DNA from 3 places in the Arthrobacter sp. 01N444 genome. Region 3 is predicted to be linked to each of the others. Evidence: predicted binding sites of a transcription regulator. Region 3 holds the regulator's gene; each other region holds the start of a gene.
The links. Region 3 encodes HrcA, which represses chaperone genes, less so after heat shock. Its sites were predicted from a motif close to TTNGCACTCGNNNNNNNCGAGTGCNAA; they were not measured.
Positions count from the first base shown of each region.

Region 1: a site for HrcA is predicted at 1,820-1,846, ahead of groL (chaperonin GroEL). Genes of this name have one in related genera too.
Region 2: a site for HrcA is predicted at 4,397-4,423, ahead of AC1DKN_RS03940 (FmdB family zinc ribbon protein). Genes of this name have one in related genera too.

Region 1 covers NZ_JBFTRB010000019.1:3,058-10,308, reverse strand. The annotation lists gene groL (chaperonin GroEL) at 1-1,602, opposite strand, end outside; gene AC1DKN_RS17615 (ABC transporter substrate-binding protein) at 1,898-3,166, opposite strand; gene AC1DKN_RS17610 (cold-shock protein) at 3,226-3,429, opposite strand; gene AC1DKN_RS17605 (LytR C-terminal domain-containing protein) at 3,588-4,226, opposite strand; gene AC1DKN_RS17600 (DUF3263 domain-containing protein) at 4,320-4,661, opposite strand; gene AC1DKN_RS17595 (uracil-DNA glycosylase) at 4,786-5,592, shown strand; gene AC1DKN_RS17590 (siderophore-interacting protein) at 5,644-6,483, shown strand; gene AC1DKN_RS17585 (threonine/serine exporter family protein) at 6,679-7,251, opposite strand, start outside.
Region 2 covers NZ_JBFTRB010000002.1:353,207-360,457, forward strand. The annotation lists gene AC1DKN_RS03930 (AAA family ATPase) at 1-2,906, shown strand, start outside; gene AC1DKN_RS03935 (RcpC/CpaB family pilus assembly protein) at 3,004-3,687, opposite strand; gene AC1DKN_RS03940 (FmdB family zinc ribbon protein) at 4,059-4,310, opposite strand; gene AC1DKN_RS03945 (5-formyltetrahydrofolate cyclo-ligase) at 4,450-5,112, opposite strand; gene galU (UTP--glucose-1-phosphate uridylyltransferase GalU) at 5,217-6,134, shown strand; gene AC1DKN_RS03955 (GNAT family N-acetyltransferase) at 6,140-6,760, shown strand; gene AC1DKN_RS03960 (hypothetical protein) at 6,904-7,251, shown strand, end outside.
Region 3 covers NZ_JBFTRB010000004.1:219,569-226,819, reverse strand. The annotation lists gene lepA (translation elongation factor 4) at 277-2,130, shown strand; gene hemW (radical SAM family heme chaperone HemW) at 2,176-3,414, shown strand; gene AC1DKN_RS07440 (DUF4870 domain-containing protein) at 3,541-3,960, opposite strand; gene AC1DKN_RS07435 (DUF3097 domain-containing protein) at 4,104-4,955, opposite strand; gene hrcA (heat-inducible transcriptional repressor HrcA) at 5,274-6,287, shown strand; gene dnaJ (molecular chaperone DnaJ) at 6,380-7,251, shown strand, end outside.

The DNA.
Region 1 (7,251 bases), on a different contig from region 3:
GTCGCCGCCGCCCATCGGGGCGCCACCCTTCTCGGGCTTGTCGGCTACAACGGCCTCGGTGGTGAGGAACAGGCCGGCGATGGAAGCCGCGTTCTGCAGGGCAGAGCGGGTTACCTTGACCGGGTCGTTGATGCCGGCGGCCAGCAGGTCGACGTACTCGCCGGTGGCGGCGTTGAGGCCGTGGCCTGCGGGCAGGCCGCGGACCTTGTCCACGACGACGCCGGGCTCGAGGCCGGCGTTGAAGGCGATCTGCTTCAGCGGGGCGTCGATGGCAACGCGGACGATGTTCGCGCCCGTTGCTTCGTCACCGGAGAGCTGCAGGTTCGCGAATGCCTTGGCACCGGCCTGGATCAGGGCAACGCCACCGCCGGCGACGATGCCCTCTTCGACAGCAGCCTTGGCGTTGCGGACGGCGTCCTCAATGCGGTGCTTGCGTTCCTTGAGCTCGACCTCGGTTGCGGCGCCGGCCTTGATGACTGCAACGCCGCCGGCCAGCTTGGCCAGGCGCTCCTGCAGCTTCTCGCGGTCGTAGTCGGAATCGGAGTTCTCGATCTCGGCGCGGATCTGGGACACGCGGCCGGCGATCTGGTCGGCGTCGCCTGCACCCTCGACGATCGTGGTCTCGTCCTTGGTGACAACAACCTTGCGGGCCTTGCCAAGGAGTTCGAGTCCGGCGGTCTCAAGCTTGAGGCCGACTTCCTCGGAGATGACCTGGCCACCGGTGAGGATGGCGATGTCGGCCAGCTGCGCCTTGCGGCGGTCGCCGAAGCCCGGAGCCTTGACGGCGACGGACTTGAAGGTGCCGCGGATCTTGTTGACGATCAGGGTGGCCAAGGCCTCGCCCTCGATGTCTTCGGCAATGATCAGCAGCGGCTTGTTGGACTGCATGACCTTTTCCAGGACAGCAACCAGTTCCTTGACGTTGGAGATCTTGGAGTTGACGATCAGGATGTACGGATCCTCAAGGACCGTTTCCTGGCGCTCAGCGTCGGTGACGAAGTAGGCGGAGATGTAGCCCTTGTCGAAGCGCATGCCTTCGGTCAGCTCCAGCTCGAGGCCGAACGTGTTCGACTCCTCGACGGTGATGACGCCTTCCTTGCCGACCTTGTCGAGGGCTTCGGCGATCAGGGCGCCGATCTCGTTGTCGCCGGCGGAGATGGACGCGGTGGCGGCGATCTCTTCCTTGGTCTCGATTTCCTTGGCGGAGGCCAGGAGCTCGACGGTGACCGCGTCAACAGCCTTCTCGATGCCGCGCTTGAGGGACAGCGGGTCAGCGCCGGCCGCGACGTTGCGCAGGCCTTCCTTGACCAGGGCTTGTGCCAGCACGGTTGCCGTGGTGGTGCCGTCGCCTGCGACGTCATCCGTCTTCTTGGCAACTTCCTTGACCAGCTCGGCGCCGATCTTTTCGTAGGGATCGTCCAGCTCGATCTCCTTGGCGATGGAAACACCATCGTTGGTGATCGTGGGGGCGCCCCACTTCTTTTCGAGGACGACGTTGCGTCCCCGCGGGCCGAGGGTGACCTTGACGGCGTCGGCGAGGATGTTCAGGCCCCGCTCAAGACCGCGGCGTGCCTCTTCATCAAATGCAATGATCTTGGCCATAACGGCAGTAGTCCTTTCGGGACAGTCGTTAAGAATGAACCTTCGCTGTGGTGCCCGCGACGGACGATCCCAACCCCGCGGCCTCTGTATGCCGCCGGGTCCGGGATCTCACCCCAGCAAGGTGTTTCTTTAGCTCCTGGACCGGCTGCCCCACTTCGCGGCCGGGCGGACCGGGCGTCGTGTTAGCAGTCAGTGCCTTGGAGTGCTAAATCAATAATTAGCACTCCCCCGGGGAGAGTGCAAGCAGTGGCCGGCCGGAACCGGCCGCCACGCGGGCACAATACGCTACGAGCGATCAGCCGCCGCTGCTGCTCGCGGCTTCTGTGCCGTCCACCGTGGGCAGGTTGTCCTCGCCGTAGGTCGAAACCATGTAGTTCGCTTCGGTGATGTCGCCGTGGGCATCAAAGTTGATCCGTCCGGACTGGCCGTCGTAGTCCGGCCGCTGGCCTGCCCGGAGGACGCCGACGCAGTCCTTGTAGCTCGTGCATGACTCGCTGGGCGGCTGGCTGCCGCCGGCCCCGGTTCCGCCTGCTGCCGGGGTTCCGCCGGAGACCGCGACGAGGGACGCCGCGATGGAGGTGCCGGCGTCGTCCTCTGCGGCGGCGGCGGCGACGGCGGCCAGGACGACGGCGTCGTACGTCTCGGCGGCGAACACCATGTCCTTCAGCCCGGGATCAACGGCCACGAGGTCCGCCTGGAAGGCGGCGGAGGGAAACACCCCGGGCAGGATCCCGCGTGCACCCTCGAGCGCCCGGGCGCCCAGGCCAGAGCCGTACTTGCTGACTGCTCCGTCACTGAGGACCACCTTCTTGCCGGCGAGGCCGGCGTTGTTCAGCTCGGCGATGGCGCCCTGTGCGCCGTCGCGCGAGACCAGGATGACGGCGTCGGGGTTGGCGGCCTTAGCGGCGGCGACAGCCTGCTGCGCCTGGCCGGGGGTGAACTCCTCGTTCGCCACGACTTCCAGTCCGGACTGTTTCGCCGCACCGCCGACGGCGGCGGCGACGTCTTTGCCGTAGTCGCCTTCCTCATGCAGCACCGCCAGGGTCCTGGCGCCGCCGTCTTTGACCAGTTTGGCGAGGACGGATGCCTGGGCGATGTCGGCGGCCGAGGTGCGGAAATAGTAGCCGCCGCTCTTGTAGTTGCTGAGCGCGGCGGCGGTGTTGGCCGGGGAGATCACGGCTACCTTGGCGTTGGCCAGCACGTCGATGGCGGCCGGGGCACGGCTGGAATCGGTCGGGCCGATCACGACGTCGGCCTTGGCGGCAACCAGCGCTTTCGCCTGGGCGGCGGTGTCCGTGCTGATGGTTTCCGGCAGCAGCTCCACCGGTTTGCCTTTGTGCCCGCCGGCAGCGTTGATCTCCTTGACGGCAAGTTTGGCCGCCGCGAGCTCGGAGGCGTTGAGGAAGTTCTGCTTGCCCGTGTTGTCCAGGATCAGGCCGATGCGCAGGGTGCCGTCACCGCTGGCGTCGGCGCTGGCCACGCGGGCACTGCCCGCGGGGCCCAGGCAGCCCGTCAGGGCCAGGGCCGCTACGGTGCCCGCCGCCAGGGCGCGGCCCAGCGGCAAATGTCCTCCACGGCGCCCGGCCGCGTTCCTTGAGGCGTTCGTGACGGCAGCCAGTACCACTAGGCGGGCCGAACGCTTTCGGCCTGCGGGCCCTTTTCGCCCTCGCCGACTTCCAGTTCCACCCGCTGGCCCTCGTCCAGGGCGCGGTAGCCTTCCCCGACGATCGCGGACCAGTGCACGAAGACGTCGTTCTCGGAACCGTCCACGGCGATGAAGCCGTAGCCCTTTTCGGCGTTGAACCATTTGACGGTTCCCAGTGCCATGGTGTCCACACTTTCAGCTAGCTTGCGTGCGGCCCACCTCGATGTGCGCCGCGGACTGCGAAAAGAAATCCGCAGATACTGTACCCACAGCGTCCCCCAGGAACGCCGGCGGCGGGCAGGGCCGCCGCCTAATAGTTATTGAGGCGTAACCGGATTGGCTACTGGTAGCCGGGGCCGAGAACGACGACAAGGGGCATGTTGAACTCGGCAGAGTCCACGAGGGTGTCGACGCCGAGGAGGGCTCCGAGTGCCTCCGCATTGCCCTTCTGCTCGACGCCGCTGTAGAAGATCACCGACGTCTGTTGCGGGACACCGCCCCAGTTGCCTGTCTCGCCCAGGACCCAGCCGTCGGAGGTGACGGTGCCGCCGACGCGGGTGGCGAGGCCGGCGGTGGTGGTCGCGTTGTAGATCGTCACCGGCTGCGTCTTGTCGACGGCGGCGGCTGTGGCGCTCGGCGTAGCTGACGGCGAAGCCGCCGGCGCGGCGGCGGCGTCCGTGCCGGCCGGCTCCGGGCTCGTCGGCGTGGGACTGGGGCTCATGGTGCTTGTGGCGGACGGGCTGCTGCTGGCAGATGCGGACGCGCTGCCACCGGCCGTCACGGCCGCCGCCTGGCCTGCGGAGAAGCCGAGCTTCGGCAGGATCAGGAAGGCCACCAGGCCGATGGCCAGGGCTACGCAGCCAGCCGCCAGGATCGGCGCCAGGCTCCGCCGCCGCGATGCCGCGACGGCCCGGTGGACTCCCTGCCGGGTAGAGGTCTCCGGGACCCGATCAAATTCATCCCGAGCGTATTTGGTCATGGTAAAACGACGTCCTTGCTGATTTCATACGGGGTGCCCGAGGCCGGAACGGACGCAACAGGACGTGCGCATCCGGCTGCTCGTGACGCGACTTTACGAATCTGTTCCCAGACGACGGGCAGTGCGGGCACGTTGGCGTGATGTACGTAGTCTACGCAATCTCTTGACCAGCATGGGATCGTGGGCCAGCGCATCCTCGGTATCGATGAGGGCATTGAGGATCTGGTAGTAGTGCGTGGCGGACAGATCGAACAGCTCGCGGATGGCCTGTTCCTTGGCCCCGGCGTACTTCCACCATTGCCGCTCCAAGGACAGCATCTGCTGGTCGCGGGCGCTCAGCGCAGACTCCGCGGACACCCCGTCCGGGCCCGCGCCGGCGGTTGGGAAGACGGCAGAATCCCCCGCGAGCACGTGCTCTTGCGCTGTTTCGGCCACGACACACTCCTGGTTGATTCCAAAAAACCTGGCTGGATCCGGTAAAAAGTCAGTCCCCATGCTACGGCCGAATGACAGGGTTGTCATTCGGGCGGGCGCAGAAACGGGCCGCAGCTGGGGAAGAATGGGTGCTGTGTTTGATGCCGAGTTTGACCCCGCCAGTGAACCCGACGCGCTGTTCGAGCTGGAGCCCGCAGCCGCGGACACCCTTAGCTTCGCGGACCTGGCCCGCCGGCCGCTGGACGCGCTGGTTGCTCCGGACTGGGCGGGACCGCTGGCGCCGGTGGAGGCGCAGTTGCGCGAAGCCCTCGCCTTTGTCGCGGGCGAAGTGGCCGCCGGGCACGGCGTACTGCCATCGCCGGCAAACCTGCTGAGGGCTTTCCGGCAGCCCCTGGCCGGCGTCCGGGTGCTGGTGGTGGGCCAGGACCCGTATCCGACGCCGGGGCACGCCGTGGGGTTGTCCTTCGCCGTGGACGGCGCCACCCGGCCGATCCCCCGCAGCCTGGCAAACATCTACAAGGAACTTCAGGCCGATCTCGGCTTCCCCCCGCGCGTCCACGGGGACCTCAGCCACTGGGCGGACCAAGGCGTACTGCTGCTCAACAGGGTGCTCAGCGTCCGTGCCGGCGCGGCGGGCTCGCACCGGAACAAGGGCTGGGAGGCCGTGACGGCGGCGGCCATCCGGGCAGTCGCCGGCCGCTCGTCCGTATCCGGTGCGGGCCATGCCCCCCTGGTGGCGATCCTGTGGGGGAAGGATGCCGAGTCCGTGCGGCCGCTGCTGGGGTCCGCAGCCGTGATCGCCAGCGCCCACCCCAGCCCGCTATCGGCCTCGCGCGGCTTCTTCGGGTCCCGGCCGTTCAGCCGGGCCAACGCCCTGCTGCTGCAACAAGGCAACGGGACGGTCGACTGGGAGCTTCCGCCGTTGCCGTAACAGGCCCCCGCGCAAAGCTCCCGCCGGGGGTTCTTGGTTAGGCTTAGCTGCATGACATCCGTCCCCGCAGCCACCACCGCCACCCGGAACTCGCGCCCCCAGACCGATCTGACGGTCCTGCGCAGGGAGCAGCTCTCCCCGCACATGGTCCGGATCATCGCCGGGGGCCCCGGCTTCGCCGGGTTCGTCAACAACGACTATGTGGACCGGTACGTCAAGATCGTCTTTCCGCAACCCGGCGTCGAATACCCGGATTCGCTGGATTTGTGGGCCATCCGGGAAACCATGCCGCGCAGTCAGTGGCCGCACACCCGGACCTACACGGTCCGCTGGGTGGACCCGGAGGCGCAGGAACTGGCCATTGACTTTGTAATCCACGGCGACGAGGGGCTCGCCGGCCCCTGGGCGGCCTCGGCCCAGCCCGGCGATCGCCTGACTTTCACCGGCCCCGGCGGCGGGTACAACCCGGACCCGGCCGCGGACTGGTACCTGTTTGCCGGCGATGAATCAGCGTTGCCGGCCATCGGCGCGGCGATCGAATCCCTGCCGGAAGATGCCCGCGGCCTCGCCCTGCTCGAAGTGGACAGCGACGCCGACGTCCAGGCCATCGCCGGGCCGGCCGGCGTCGAATTGCGCTGGCTGCTGCGCGGCGGCGCACCCGCCGGTGAGAGCGAACTGCTGGTCACCGCGGTGCGCGACGCCGAGTGGCCCGAGGGCCGGGTGCAGGTCTTTGCCCACGGCGAGCGGGGCTACATGAAGGGCCTCCGGGACGTGTTCTACGTGCAGCGCGGGCTGGAGCGGGCCCAGGTGTCCCTCTCGGGCTACTGGGCCAAGGGCCGGATGGAGGACGACTTCCAGGCGGAGAAGAAGCTGCCGATAGGCAAGATCTAGCGGGGCAAGATCTAACGAGGCAAGATCTAGCGGCGCGAGATTAGGCGGGGCAAGATTTGACGCTGCGGAGTTTCCCCACCTTTGCCACCACGACGCCGGGACACGCCGGCGCGGCGGGCTGACACACCGTCGCGTCCCGGCAAAAGTGGGAAATCCGGCGCCTTAGGGGAGCCGGACGGGCATTCCTCGCAAGATCTAGCGGCGGCGGGCCCTGCGCCGTTCGTTGCTCGCCAGGCTCCGCGTCAGGGGCCGCGCCAAGGTGTCGCCGAGCACGATGCCGGCAGCGACACCGAGCACGATGGCCCCGGCGTTGAGCATGCCGCCAGCGCCCATGAGAATCTCCGATTCCTCGATGGTCAATACATACATCGACCGGAATATAGTGAGTCCGGGGAGCAGAATCAGCGCGGCGGGAACGGCCACCACCAGCTGTGGGGCGCCCATCCGGAGGGCCACGACGCGGGCCAGCAGGCCGATCACCACGGCAGCGAGGGCCGGGGCGAAGCGGGATCCGATGCCCAGGGCGTCGCCGCCGATGAGGACCAGGTAGCCCACCACCCCCACGGCCGCCGTCGGCAGCAGCAGCTTCCAGCTGGTCTGTTCCGTGATGCCGATCATCAGCACCGCGATGGCGATCAGGATGACCACGGCCCACCACGGATACGCCGGAGGGAATGTTTCGGTGACATCGATCGCCTCCATGCCGGTCATATCCCCGACTACGAAGCCGACGGCAATGCCGGCAACGAGCGCGCCGAAGGTCAGCAT
Region 2 (7,251 bases), on a different contig from region 3:
AAGCGCAGGGCGTTGCCCAGTCCGTTTCGGAAAAACTGCCGTTGCTGCGCGGGCGCATGGATGCCGTGGCGGAACACGCAGAGATCCGGCTCGGCCGGACCTTCGCCGAATGGGGCGAGCAGATCGAACTTCTCGTGGCCGTCCGCGAAAGTCTGGACAAATTCACTCCCGACATCTTTGACCGGCCCGTCCACGACCTGATCTCGGCCACCGCGTCCTCTGCCTGGCGCAGGGAACGCGGGATCGAAATGCCGTCCATGCAGCGCTCACGCCTGCGCAGGGTGGCCAAGGAGTACGTCCGGCCCGGCGTGCACATCGCGGACCTGCACAGCTCCCTGGTCCTCGTGCAGGAACAGCGCGCCGCCTGGTCCGGCTACGCGACCACGCAGCGGCACCCGGCCGTGCCGTCCGGGCTGGCTGAAATCAGCGGCCTTTACCGGGAGCTTGCAGCGGAACTGGCTGAACTGGGCCTGGCTGTCAAGCACACCGCCGCCGGCGGCGACTTGGACCGCGCACCCTACGACGAACTCCTGCCCCGGGTGCGGCGGCTCGTCGCCGACACCGCGACCCTTGAAACCCTTCCGGAGCGCACGCTGCTCGTCGAAAGCATGCGAGAGCACGGCCTGGGCGAGCTTCTCGCCGACCTTGCCGAGCGAGAGGTCCCGGAAGGTTCGGTGACCGCCGAACTCGAGCTGGCCTGGTGGCAGTCGGCCCTGGAGGCCATGATCAGCGGCGATGACTACCTCGCCATGTCCGACGGCGACGCCCTGCGCCAGCTTGAGGCGGAGTACCGTCTCGCGGACAACGCCCATATCGCCAGCGGCGCTGCCCGGCTGCGCTGGAACCTGTCCGAGCGCTGGCGCACTGCCATCTCGGCGTACCCCCGCCAGGCCGAGCTGTTGCGCAGCCTGCTGAAGGACGGCCGGGTGACCCTGGCAGCCCTGAGCGGCCAGGCGCAGGAGCTGCTGCCCACACTGGTACCGGTGTGGTCCGTCAGCCCCTACCTCATGACGGGTCTGCTGCCGATCGAGCAGACCTTCGATGCCGTCGTGATTCTCGACGCCGAGACGACCTCGTTGCAGGCCGTCCTCCCGGCGATCGCCCGGTCCCGGCAGGTCATCGCCTTCGGCGACGAACAGATCGCCAGCCCCCGGACCTTTACCGTGGGCGTCGAACGGCTCGCCGCGGGGGAGAGCTCCTACCAAAGCGTTGAGAGCTCGTTCCGGGCACTCTCTGCCGTGCTTCCGGTCTGGAACCTGAGGACCGTGTACCGTGCGGTCGATGAAGACCTGGTGCGCCAGCTCAGCAAGGGTTTTTACGGCGGGGAACTCACCCGCCTCCCGGAGGGCCAATCCGCCACAGGGCTGGACCGTACCCTCAGCGTGGAGTACCTCCCCGACGGCACGGGGCTGCCCAGCGCTGACCACGACGGCGTCGAATCGGTTGTTGCCGAGGTCAACCGCGCGGTGGAGCTGGTCTTCGAGCACGCCCGGCTCCGCCCCCGGACGTCGCTGGCCGTGGTGACCGGCAGCCTTCGCCATGCCGCCCGGATCGGCGAGGCCATCAGGGCGCAACTGCCCAACTACCCCATGCTGGGCAGCTTCTTCACTGCGGGGGATGAGTCCTTCCGCGTAGTGGATCTGGAACGGGCCCAGGGCCTGGTCCGCGACCACGTCATTTTTTCCCCGGGTTATGGCCGTACCCCGCATGGGCGCACCCTCCACAGCCTCGGGCCGCTTTCCGCCGAAGGTGGCCGAGCAAAATTCGCCCTGGCGATGACGCGTGCCCGCCGGTCCCTGCACGTGCTCAGCTGCTTCCGGCCCGAAGACCTTGATGTCAGCCGCCTCAGCCACGGCGCCGTGGACTTCTACGAGCTCCTGGACCGTGAGATCGCGGGCAACACGGATCTTGGCAGCCCCGCCTCCCGGGCTGCGGCCAGCGAGCAGGCGCTCGGCGCCGATCCGCTCGTGGCCGACCTGGGTGACCGGCTCCGGGCCCGCGGGGCACGGGTGTGGCACCAGTACGACGGTGTCCTGAACATGGTGGCGGCCGCCGATCCGATGACCACGATCGGCCAGGACGATGCGGAGATTCCCCGTCCGGTGGCGATCGAGTCGGACGGTACGAGCCACTACCGGCGGATGAGCGTCCGCGAACGGAGCAGGCTCAGGCCGCAGCTCCTGGAGCGGCTTGGCTGGCGGTACATGCCCCTATGGACCATAGAGGTCTTCACCGACCCCTCGGCCTGCGCCGACCGGATTGGCGGCTACCTCGGGTTGGAGAAGCCCGCCGTGTCCAGCCGGCTGCGGACATCGCACGGTTTCTTCGACGACGGCATCGAACACCTGGCGATCGACGAGGCGCGGGCCGCCGAGTACCACGTGGCGGCCGAACCCTCGGGACAGGTGTTCCGCGGCCACGAAACTGCTGGCCAAGAATTCCGCCGGCAGGCACCAGCAACAGCAATGACAGGCAATACAGGCAGTAAGGAGGCCGGCGGCATGAGTGCGGACGGCATCACTAGCAACACCGGCGAGACCGGCGACACCGACAACACGAACGACACCGGCAACACGAACGACGCCGGCGCCACCGGCGCCCGCGAAGCCGGCGCTGCGGGCGCCGCGGCCGACACCGCGGAGCCGAAGCCCGGCGAATCGACCGGGGCCGCGGCCGACCCCGCAGGGTCGAAGGCCGGCGAATCGACCGGCGAATCGACCGGCGACGGGCCGGACCAGGAGGCCGCGAAGGAGACGTCGCGCCGTTCGGAGGCACAGGCCACCGTTCCGGAGGGTGTGCTGCCGAACAAGGCGGCGGAAGACGACCCCCGGCGCTGGGGTGACCAGCCTGATAATTACGATCACGACGCCTGGCTCCAGGAACAGAAGCCGCCGCACTGGGGCTGACGTGGCGGCCCGCAGCCCAGAGCCTGCGGGCGCGGCCCGCGTCGGAGCATACGGCCCGGGCCACTGGCCCGGCGGAAACGCCCTGCTGGCTGGACAGCTAGCCCGGCGGTGACGCCACAAGCACGAAAAACAATTTGCCCTGGGTAGACGCGCCCGCCAGCCTACGGGCCTGGTCGGCCGTCGCTGCCACCACCACCAGCCCGTCAGTCTCCGCAGTGGCGGGCCAGGAGCCGGCTTTGCCGCCCTGCGCCGACGTCCAGAGCACTGGAACGGCTTCGGCCAGGATTTGGCTTTCGCCGGGTTGTTCCATGCCGTTGCCGGCAGTGAGCACCACGTTGACGAGCTGCCCGGGGGTGACCAGCTGGATGGAGGCCGGATCTGCCATCCTCAGCGGCACGGCCGCAGAGCCTCGCGGGCTTCCGGCGAGCAGGCCCGGTCCCAGGATCTGGGCGTCGGTGAGGAGCTGGCCCTGGCGCAACGGTGCGGCCAGCTGTTTTCCCTCGAACGCGGTCTCGCTGCCGGGGCTGCCCGCAGGAATAAGGCCGGGTGGCACGCTGATCCTGGTGAGATCGCCGGGTTCCAGGGACTTTCCAGCAGGCAGATCGGCCGCGGCGGCGAAGGCTGCGACAGTGTCAGTGGGCGCTGGAGCCAGTTGCTGAACTGTCAGTCCGGCGGGGATGCAGAACAGGAGGGCCGCGATAAGCCGCCGGTTCCGGTTCAGCCAGCCGCGCAGGCGGCGCCACGACGGGCGGCCGCGGGGCGGACGCCGGCGGGGTTTCACGGGACCGATCCGGCTCCGGAACGGAAGGCCTGCGGCGGAAAACGTGGCGGCAGGAAGGCTCGTTGGACGGATACCGGTACGGGACCAGCGGCCGGGGCCAGCTTCAGGCATTGCGGCGCGGAACGGCCTGAACAAAGGCGTGGAAGACGGCACAGGCGCCGCCGGGGCAGCCGTCTTGAACGAAGGCGGGGAAACCGCGGTGAGGAAAAGTTCCATGCCGCCACGCTACGGATCTGCGCAGAGCGGCGGCAGCTGCGGAACGTCCTATGTGGACAACGGCAACAGCGGCAACAGCGGACAGGGATTCAGGCAGTGCCCAGAATCAGCCGGCCGTAGCCCAGCCGGCGGCCGGTGCCAACCCGGCAGGTGCCTTAGCTGGCCGCTGCGGCGGGCGCGGGGGTGGCCGCGGGAGCTGCAGGAGCCGGGGAAACCGTGCTGCCCTTGGTGTCGCGCGAATCGGTCCGGTAGAAGCCGGAGCCCTTGAACACTACGCCGACGCTGTTGAACTTCTTGCGCAGCGTGCCCTGGCACTCGGGGCAGGACGTCAAGGAGTTGTCGCTGAACGACTGCACGATCTCGAAGGCGTGGCTGCAGTCCTTGCAGGCGTATGCATACGTGGGCACTGGAAATCCTCCTCAGGGGCAAACGAGCAGGTCCCGTGCTGCGGAGTCCGGATCACCGCCGATATGTCTATCGACCTGTTCCGTCCTTAGCAGTCGCAGGGCCTGAGTGCCAATTCTATCACCTTGGCGGGAACCCGGATCAGGCAGGCCGGGATCGGCCGAGCCGGACGATCCCGCCCGGGGTCAGCGCCGTGTCGACTTTCCGGTCGAACGACTCCGCGGGGATGCTGCCTGCGGGCAGCACCTCCGTGTCATAGACGACGGCGGCAGTCGGCAACGCGACAGCGTCGGCTGCAGCGTCGGCCGCCCCGGCGTCCGCCCCGCCGGATGCGGAGGACATGGCAGCCAGGGCGGCAAGGAACTTGTCGTAGTAGCCGCCGCCTTGCCCGATTCGGTTGCCCGAGAAATCCACCGCGGTGGCCGGCAGGAAGATTGCGGTGGCGTCCCGCATGACTTCGGTTCCGTGGCGCTCTCCGACAGGCTCCTGGATGGGCGCGTACCGGCTGCGGACAAACCCGGACTGGGGAGTCCAGTACACCCAGCTGAGCTCGATGTCGGGTTCGCAAACGGGCAGCAGCACCCGGTGCCCGGCCTCGACCAGGGCAGTCAGCAGTGGCAGTGTGGGCGGTTCGGCGCCCACACCGAGGTACGCCGCGAAGGTGCCCTGGCGGCCGCGGCCAAGCCCGGAGGCCCACGCGAGCCCGTGGCTGGCGATGCCCGCCGCGGCGGTGTCCTGTGCGGCCAGCGGGAGTGCGGAACGCGCCGCCCTGTGGCTGGAGCGAATTTCCTCTTTTGACGCCATCTTGGCCCGTCCTCTGCCTTTTGCGGCCGCGCTGCACCGGGGGGCCCGGCAGGCAGTTCGCATAATGATTACGCAATGATTGGTCCCTCCGTTAGATTAGTCGTGTGAATACACCCATCGCTTCCGTCCGCAAGGCCGTTATCCCCGCCGCGGGCCTTGGTACCAGGTTTCTCCCGGCCACAAAGGCCATGCCCAAGGAAATGCTGCCTGTCGTTGACAAGCCGGCCATCCAGTACGTCGTCGAGGAGGCCGTGAATGTCGGCCTGAACGACATCCTGATGATCACTGGCCGCAACAAGCGGGCGTTGGAGGACCACTTCGACCGCGTCCCCGCGCTGGAGTCCACCCTGGAGGCGAAGGGTGACACTGCGAAGCTCGAATCCATCCAGGCCGCCAGCAACCTCGGTGACATCCACTACGTCCGCCAGGGCGATCCCATGGGCCTCGGCCACGCGGTCCTCCGGGCCAAGCAGCACGTCGGGCATGAGCCGTTCGCCGTCCTCCTGGGAGATGACCTCATTGACGCCCGCGATGAGCTCCTCAGCACCATGATCGAGGTCCAGGCCAAGACCGGCGGGTCAGTGGTCGCTCTGATCGAGGTGGACCCGTCCCAGATCAGTGCCTACGGCTGCGCGGACGTCGAGGCAATCGGCGGTGAGGACTACGTCCGCATCAACCAGCTCGTGGAGAAGCCCGATGTCGCGGACGCCCCGTCCAACCTGGCCGTGATTGGCCGCTACGTGTTGCACCCGGCCGTCTTTGAAGTGCTGGAGCGCACCGCGCCCGGCCGCGGCGGGGAAATCCAGCTCACGGACGCCCTGCAGGAACTCTCGGCCGGCACCGGCGAGGGCTACGGCGTGTACGGCGTCATCTTCCGCGGCCGCCGCTACGACACCGGCGACAAGCTCAGCTACCTCAAGGCCTGTGTCCAGCTCGCCTGCGACAGTGAGGACCTCGGCCCGGGCCTGCGCGAATGGCTGCCCGGCTTCGCGTCCAGCCTGGCCCCCAGCCTCGCCAAATAACTCCCGTGGGGGGCAGCTTCACCTGGCCGGTGACCTTGGAGAGCGGCGACATCGTGTTGCGCCCGATCCGGTACCGGGACCGCAGGGAGTGGACAGCGCTCAGGTCCCGCAACTGCGAGTGGTTGGCCCCCTGGGAGGCATCGAACCCGGTCCCCGGCGGCGGCCTGCCGGACTACCGGCAGATGGTGCGCTCGCTCAAGGCCCAGGCCGCGCAGGCCACGGCCCTGCCGTTCGTCATCGCGGAATGGACACCAGGCCATCAGGCGCCGGTGATCGTGGGGCAGCTGACGGTGTCCTCGATCGTCTGGGGATCGGCCATGATGGCGACGCTTGGCTATTGGGTCGACAAGGAACGGGCCGGCCGGGGGATCGCCCCGACCGCCGTGGCCATGGCGACCGACTATTGCTTCGGCACCCTTGGCCTGCACCGCATGGAGATCAACATCAGACCGGAGAACGCGCCGAGCCTGCGCGTGGTGGAAAAACTCGGGTTTCGTGACGAGGGATTCCGGCCCAGGTTCCTGCACATCAACGGTGAATGGGCAGACCACCGGACGTTCGCGCTCACGGCTGAGGAAGTGCCGGAAGGCCTCCTCGCGCGGTGGCTGAGAACCCGCCAGTCCTGAGGCCCATGAGAGCCGCCTGACCAGCCACGACGCCCCGACGCCGGCCAGTCGCCGCTGCGCGCGCGACACACCCCTGACAATGCGGGGCAGCACCCCATATACCTCATACGGTTTTGAGTGTGGACTTCCCTCTTAGCAGCTCTGTGATCCTTGTCATTGCTGTTGCGCTCTGGATCGTGTGGGTGGCGCCTTACGTTCTCCGGAACGGACGCCACCAGCTGCAGCCTGCAGGCGAATTCCTGGCGGATGTCATTGACATGGAACCAGCAGATCCACATGCGGGGAAGGTTATGAAAATGGCGGCGCAGCAGGAGAAACCCATGATCAGCACACAGCGCGCAGACCCGGCCGGCGGCACACCTGGGCCTGGGGCGGGCAAAGCGGCGACCCCTCGGGTGAGTCCGATTGCTGCGTCGGGCTCCCCGGCATTCCGGATTCGTTGGGCGCGGCTGGTGCTGGCGGTAGCCGGGCTCCTGGCTCTCCTCACGGCA
Region 3 (7,251 bases):
CCGGCGGGCAGGCAGGGGCGGACCCAGGCACGGCGCAGCACGCAGCCAGATCCGCGCGCGGAACCGCAGCCGAGCCGAAGCCAGATCCGCGGGCGGAATCCCTCCGAGAGTCCACCGGACCCAGGAGAGTCCGCAACGCAACGCAGGGATGCACTGCCACTGGCCCGGACGTGGGAGACTATAGGGACAGAAATGCGCCACGTCGCAGGATGGCATACGAGCATCCGCACCGAGCCGTGGAAAAGCCAACCGTAATGCCAACAGTAAGGACCCTGCGTGTCTCCCATGGCCCGCACCGCCCCGGTGCCCGCCGCAACAGATCCGGCCATCATCCGGAACTTCTGCATCATTGCGCACATTGACCACGGCAAATCCACACTGGCCGACCGGATGCTCCAGTTCACCGGTGTTGTCCAGTCCCGTGACATGAAGGCCCAGTACCTGGACCGCATGGACATTGAGCGCGAACGCGGCATCACCATCAAATCCCAGGCCGTCCGCATGCCCTGGGAACTCGACGGCACCAGCTACGCGCTGAACATGATCGACACCCCCGGGCACGTCGACTTCACGTACGAGGTCTCCCGCTCGCTCGCGGCCTGCGAAGGCGCGATCCTGCTGGTGGACGCGGCCCAGGGCATCGAGGCCCAGACTCTCGCCAACCTCTACCTGGCGATGGAAAACAACCTCACCATCATCCCGGTCCTGAACAAGATCGACCTCCCGGCAGCCCAGCCCGAGAAATACGCGGCGGAACTCGCCAACCTGATCGGCGGCGACCCCGACGACGTGCTCCGCGTCTCCGGCAAGACCGGCATGGGCGTCGAGGTCCTGCTGGACAAGATCGTCCGCGACCTGCCGGCACCGGTGGGCGACCCGAACGCCCCCGCCCGGGCCATGATCTTCGACTCGGTCTACGACACCTACCGCGGTGTGGTCACCTACGTCCGCGTCGTCGACGGCATGCTGCACCCGCGTGAACGCATCCAGATGATGTCCACCCGTGCCACGCACGAGCTCCTTGAGATTGGTGTGAGCTCCCCGGAACCCACCCCCTCCAAGGGCCTTGGCGTCGGCGAGGTCGGCTACCTCATCACCGGTGTGAAGGACGTCCGCCTGTCCAAGGTGGGCGACACCGTCACCAACCTGGCCAAGCCCGCCACCGAGTCCCTCCCCGGCTACGCGGACGCCAAGCCGATGGTGTTCTCCGGCCTGTATCCGCTCGATGGCACGGACTATCCGGTGCTCCGCGATGCGCTGGAGAAGCTGATGCTCAACGACGCCGCACTGGTGTACGAGCCCGAAACGTCGGCCGCGCTGGGCTTCGGCTTCCGGGTGGGATTCCTGGGCCTGCTGCACCTGGAAATCACCCGCGAGCGGCTCGAACGCGAATACAACCTGGACCTCATTTCCACCGCGCCCAACGTGGAATACGAGGTCACGCTGGAGGACAAGAAGGTCGTCCACGTCACCAACCCCAGCGAATACCCCACCGGCAAGATCGCTGAGGTCCGTGAGCCGATGGTGTCCGCCACCATCCTTGCGCCGAACGAGTTTGTCGGCGCCATCATGGAGCTGTGCCAGAGCCGGCGCGGCGTCATGGGCGGCATGGACTACCTCTCCGAGGACCGGGTGGAAATCCGCTACCGCCTGCCGCTGGCCGAAATCGTCTTCGATTTCTTCGACATCCTCAAATCCAAGACCCGCGGCTACGGGTCACTGGACTGGAAGGCCGACGGCGAGCAGGTGGCCGACCTGGTCAAGGTGGACATCATGCTCCAGGGCGAACAGGTTGATGCGTTCTCCGCCATCACCCACCGCGACAAGGCCTACGCCTACGGCGTGATGATGACCGGCAAGCTGCGCGAACTCATCCCGCGCCAGCAGTTCGAGGTGCCCATCCAGGCCGCCATCGGCTCCAGGATCATCGCCCGCGAAAGCATCCGCGCCATCCGCAAGGACGTCCTTGCCAAGTGCTACGGCGGTGACATCACCCGAAAGCGCAAGCTGCTGGAAAAGCAGAAGGAAGGCAAGAAGCGCATGAAGATGGTGGGCCGCGTCGAGGTGCCGCAGGAGGCTTTCATCGCCGCGCTGACAACGGACGAGTCCAAGGACAAGGCCAAGAAGTAACGGTGCAGGTAATGATTGTTGCTGCAGTATCGGCAGGCCGGGCCCGTGCCTAGCGTTCTTCCCCTCGGCGACCCGGCGCCGGCGGACGGGCTGCTGCCCGCCCAGGCGGGCGAGGGCGCCGATCAGCGAGCATTCGGGCTGTACGTGCACATCCCGTTCTGCGCGGTCCGCTGCGGGTACTGCGACTTCAACACCTACACCGCCACCGAGCTGGGCGGCGGGGCCTCCCAGGACGCCTACGCCGCCACCGCGATCGCGGAAGTGGAGTTCGCCGCCGCGGCCCTGAAGGGCAGCGGCCTGCCCGGCCGCCCCCTCAGCACGGTCTTCTTCGGCGGCGGCACCCCCACCCTGCTGCCGGCGGAGGATCTGGCGCGCATCCTCAGCGCCGCGATCGACGCCTGGGGACTGCGGCCCGGCGCCGAGGTGACCACCGAGGCGAACCCCGATTCCGTCACGCCCGCATCCCTGCAGCTGCTAGCCGACGCCGGGTTCACCCGCGTTTCGTTCGGCATGCAGTCGGCTGTGCCGCACGTCCTGAAGGTCCTGGACCGCACCCACACGCCCAGCCGGGTGCCCGAGGTGGTGCAGTGGGCGCGTAATGCCGGGCTCTCGGTCAGCCTCGACCTCATTTACGGGACGCCGGGGGAGTCGTTGGAGGACTGGCGCTACTCGCTCGAGACCGCACTGTCCTACGCCCCCGACCACATCAGCGCCTATGCCCTGATCGTTGAAGACGGCACAAAGCTTGCCGCGCAGATCCGCCGTGGCGAAGTGCCGGAAATCGACGACGACGACCACGCCGCCAAATACGAACTCGCCGACGAACTGATTTCCGCCGCCGGGCTCAACTGGTACGAGGTCAGCAACTGGTCCCGCACCCCCGAACAGGCCTGCCGGCACAACCTCGCTTACTGGCGCGGGGACGACTGGTGGGGCATCGGGCCGGGGGCGCACTCGCACGTGGGCGGCGTCCGCTGGTGGAACGTCAAGCACCCCACCGCCTACGCCAACCGCCTCGGCGCCGGCGCCTCACCCGCCGCCGGACGCGAAACGCTGGACTCTGAAACCCGCAACGTGGAACGGGTCATGCTCGAGGCCCGGCTCAATTCCGGGCTCGACATCCCAAGCCTCGGCGGCCTGGGGGACACCGGCAGGCACGCTGTGGCGGGGCTGATCGCGGACGGCCTCGTGGACCCCGCGGCGGCTTTCAAAGGCCGGCTCATTCTCACCCTTAAGGGCCGGCTGCTGGCCGACGCCGTCGTCCGCAGGATCCTGCCGGACTAGTCTGCCGCCAAAACTTCCACGACTTGGCTGCCCGCACCAGCGGCCACAACACCCTGCCGCACAAAACAGAGCCGGCCGCTGCCCCTGACGGGCGGCGGCCGGCTCTCGTGCTTGGGTCCGGGCCGGCTATTTGATCCAGCGCAGGTTGACCTCGTAGCGGTGCGGCTGGCCGCGGTTGACGTGGATGCCTGCCGCCACCGAGAAGCACGTCACGGCGATCCAGATCACCGTGGCGAGCACGGCGAAGAGGTTGCCCACCACCGGGATGAAGACCAGCAGATTGGCCAGCACTGCGGCCAGGGTCGGCGGCAGCGTGAAATTGAGGGCTTCCTTGGATTCCTGTGCCGTGAACGGGCCGCGGTCCTTGAAGATGAGGTAGATCAGCAGCGACGGCACGCAGCCCAGGATGCCGCCGAAGTGCGCGAGCGTGGCCCACTGGCGGTCCTCGCTGGCCGTCAGCGGCAGCGCGTTTGCCGGAACGCCATGGTACGGGGGCTGGCCATGGCCAGCCTGATTGCCCGTGTGTTCGCGTGCGTTATCTGCCACGGTGTAGCCCTTCGGATTGCGGTGATGCGTTGCTGCCTGGGTTGTGCCTGAAATAGCCGGGACCGCGCTGGAAGCGCGGCCGCCGTTTCAAGAATACTTGCTCGGGCAAGGAAATGGAGATCAGGGGCGGCCGCCGCGGCGGACTAGGGCACGGTGAGGAAGTCAATGACCTCTTCCACGCGGCCAAGCAGCGACGCCTCCAGATCAGCGTAGCTGCGGACAGCCCCCAGGAGTTTCTGCCAGCCGAGGCCGATGTCCTCCTTCGTGGAGTGGGGCCACCCGAAAGCCATGAGGATCCCGGTCTTCCAGTCCGTGCCGCGGGGGATCACGGGCCACTGCTCGATCCCCAGGACCGAGGGCCGGATGGCCTGCCACACGTCCACGTAGGGGTGCCCCACAATCAGGACGTTGCCTGCGGCGCCCGGTGAGGCCATGACGGCGTCGGCGATCCGCGACTCCTTGGAGTCGGCCACCAAGTGGTCTACGAGCACGCCGAGGCGCCGGCCAGGGCCCGGGCGGAAGTCCGCCACGGCGGCCGCGAGGTCGTCAATGCCGTGCAGGGGCTCGACGACGATGCCCTCCACCCGGAGGTCATCGCCCCAGACCTTCTCCACCAGCTCGGCGTCGTGCTTTCCTTCCACCCAGATGCGGCTGGCCTTGGCCACCTGTGCGCGCTGCCCGGCCACCCGCACCGAGCCCGACGCCGTGCGGCCGGCACCGGCGGCCGGTGCCGTCTTTTTCGGGGCCGGCGGCATCAGGCGGATGGGCTGGCCGTCCAAGAGGAAGCCGAAGCCGAGGCGGAAGGATCGCGACTTGCCCCGCCGGTCCTCCAGCGCCACCACGTGCATGCCGCCGGACTTCTCCACCCGGGTTACGGCGCCCACCCAGCCGGACTGGACCTCCTCGAGGACCATCCCGCGTTCCACCGGGACTTCCGGCAACTGGGTCTTGGCGGGGGCGGACAGGTCCTGGGGTCCCCAGTTCTGGTACGACATCTCTTCACGCTTACTTTGCACTCGGAATGTACGGCGGTCGGTGGAACTCTCCGGGGGCCGGAACCGGACCGCGACGGCGCGGCAACGGCAGCATCTGCCACGGTCTCGGCGCCGGCGTGACGGGAATCGCGTTCCCGCGGGCCACGCCTGGAGCGAATCCAATGCTAACAACGCGGCGACTCATATTAGACTGGTTAGCACTTAGGCATGTCGAGTGCTAACCCTTGTCCTGTGGCGGGCCGTCCGTGCACCACTGGTGTACCCGGACCGGACGCGGGGGGTGGCACCGGCTGCGGGACAGTCGATTGGAGGTGGAGCGTGAGCGAACCGCGCAAACTCGAAGTGCTGCGCGCCATCGTGGAGGACTACGTCCATTCGCGTGAGCCCGTTGGTTCCAAAGCGCTCGTTGAACGGCACCATCTCGGCGTCTCGAGCGCCACGATCCGAAATGACATGGCGGCGCTGGAAGACGAGGGCCTGATCACGGCACCGCACACGAGTGCAGGCCGGATCCCCACTGACAAGGGCTACCGGTTGTTCGTCGACCAGATCTCAGCGGTGAAGCCGTTGTCCCAGGCCGAGCGTCGGGCCATTCAGGCGCTGCTGGAAGGATCCGAGGACCTTGACGACATCCTTGACCGGACCGTGAGGCTCCTCTCGCACCTGACCAACCAGGTCGCCGTCGTGCAGTATCCGCTGCTCAGCCGCGCCCGGGTGCGGCACATTGAGTTCGTGCTGCTGGCGCCCAGGAAAGTGCTGGCTGTTCTGATCGCTGACACCGGCAAGGTGGAGCAGCGCGTGATCGACGTCGGGCAGGACATTCCCGACGACGCGCTGTCGGAATTGCGGAGCAGCTTTCTGGCCAGCCTCTCCGGTACGCCGCTGAGCCTGATGCCGCAGCTGCTGCCCGCCGTCGTTGCCGGTGGCCCGCCCGCGCGGCGCGGAGCAGCCCAGGCGCTGGCCCGCGGCCTTGAGGCCCTGGCCACGAGCAGCCGTGAAGAGCGCATGGTCATGGCCGGCACCGCCAACCTGGCCCGCTCCAATGTGGACTTCCCGCTCAGCATCGGCCCCGTGCTGGAGGCCCTCGAGGAACAGGTGGTCATGCTCCGCCTGCTCAGCGAAATGGCCGAAGACCCGCGCGGCGTGACCGTCAGCATCGGCCGGGAAAACCCCTACGACGGTCTCGCCGAGGCCTCGGTCGTGGCCACCGCCTACGGGCCGGACGCCACGGCCAAGGTCGGAGTGCTTGGGCCCACCCGGATGGACTATCCCACCACCATGGCCGCCGTCCGAGCGGTGGCCCGCTACCTTTCGAGGATCCTGGGGCCCTGACGGGTCCGGGACCGAATACGACTTCTTGCCCCACAGGCAGTGCCCCACAGGCAGTACCCCACAGGCAGTACAACAAGGAAGAGATACACACTTTGAGCAGCCACTACGACGTTCTTGGAGTCTCCCGCGACGCATCGGGGGAGGAGATCAAGAAGGCCTACCGGAAACTGGCCCGGACCCTGCACCCGGACGTGAACCCCGGGGAGGACGCCTCGGACAGGTTCAAGGCCGTCACGCACGCCTACGAGGTCCTCTCCGATCCGCAGAAGCGCCGGGTCTATGACACCACCGGCAACGAGAACGGCACCGACAACGGGTTCGGCGGCGGCAGCTACTCGGGCCAGGGCTTCGCCTTCCAGGACATCTTCGAGACCTTCTTCGGCGCCGGTGGCGGCCAGGGCGGCCCGGCGTCCCGGGTCCGCCGCGGCCAGGACGCGCTGATCAGCGTCCGGATCGACCTCCGCGATGCGGTGTTCGGCGTGAACAAAAAGCTCGAGGTCGACACGGCCGTCATCTGCCCCACCTGCGAGGGATCCTGCTGCCGGGAGGGCACCCACCCGGTCCGCTGCGACATCTGTGGCGGCAGCGGTCAGGTCCAGCGCGCCGTGCGGTCCATCCTGGGCCAGGTCATGACGTCCGCCCCCTGCGGGTCTTGCGAGGGCTTCGGCACCGTCATCAAGGACCCGTGCAACGAATGCAGCGGCCAGGGCCGGATCCGCAGCCGCCGCTCGCTGACCGTCAAGGTCCCGGCCGGCGTGGCCACCGGCACCCGCATCCAGCTGTCCGGCCAGGGCGAGGCCGGCCCTGCCGGCGGCCCCGCCGGGGACCTGTACGTGGAGATCAGGGTCAACAACGACGCCACTTACGTGCGCGAGGGCGATGACCTGCACGCGAGCCTCAACATTCCCATGACGGCGGCCGCCCTCGGCACCGAAATATCCCTCGACACCTTCGACGGACAGCA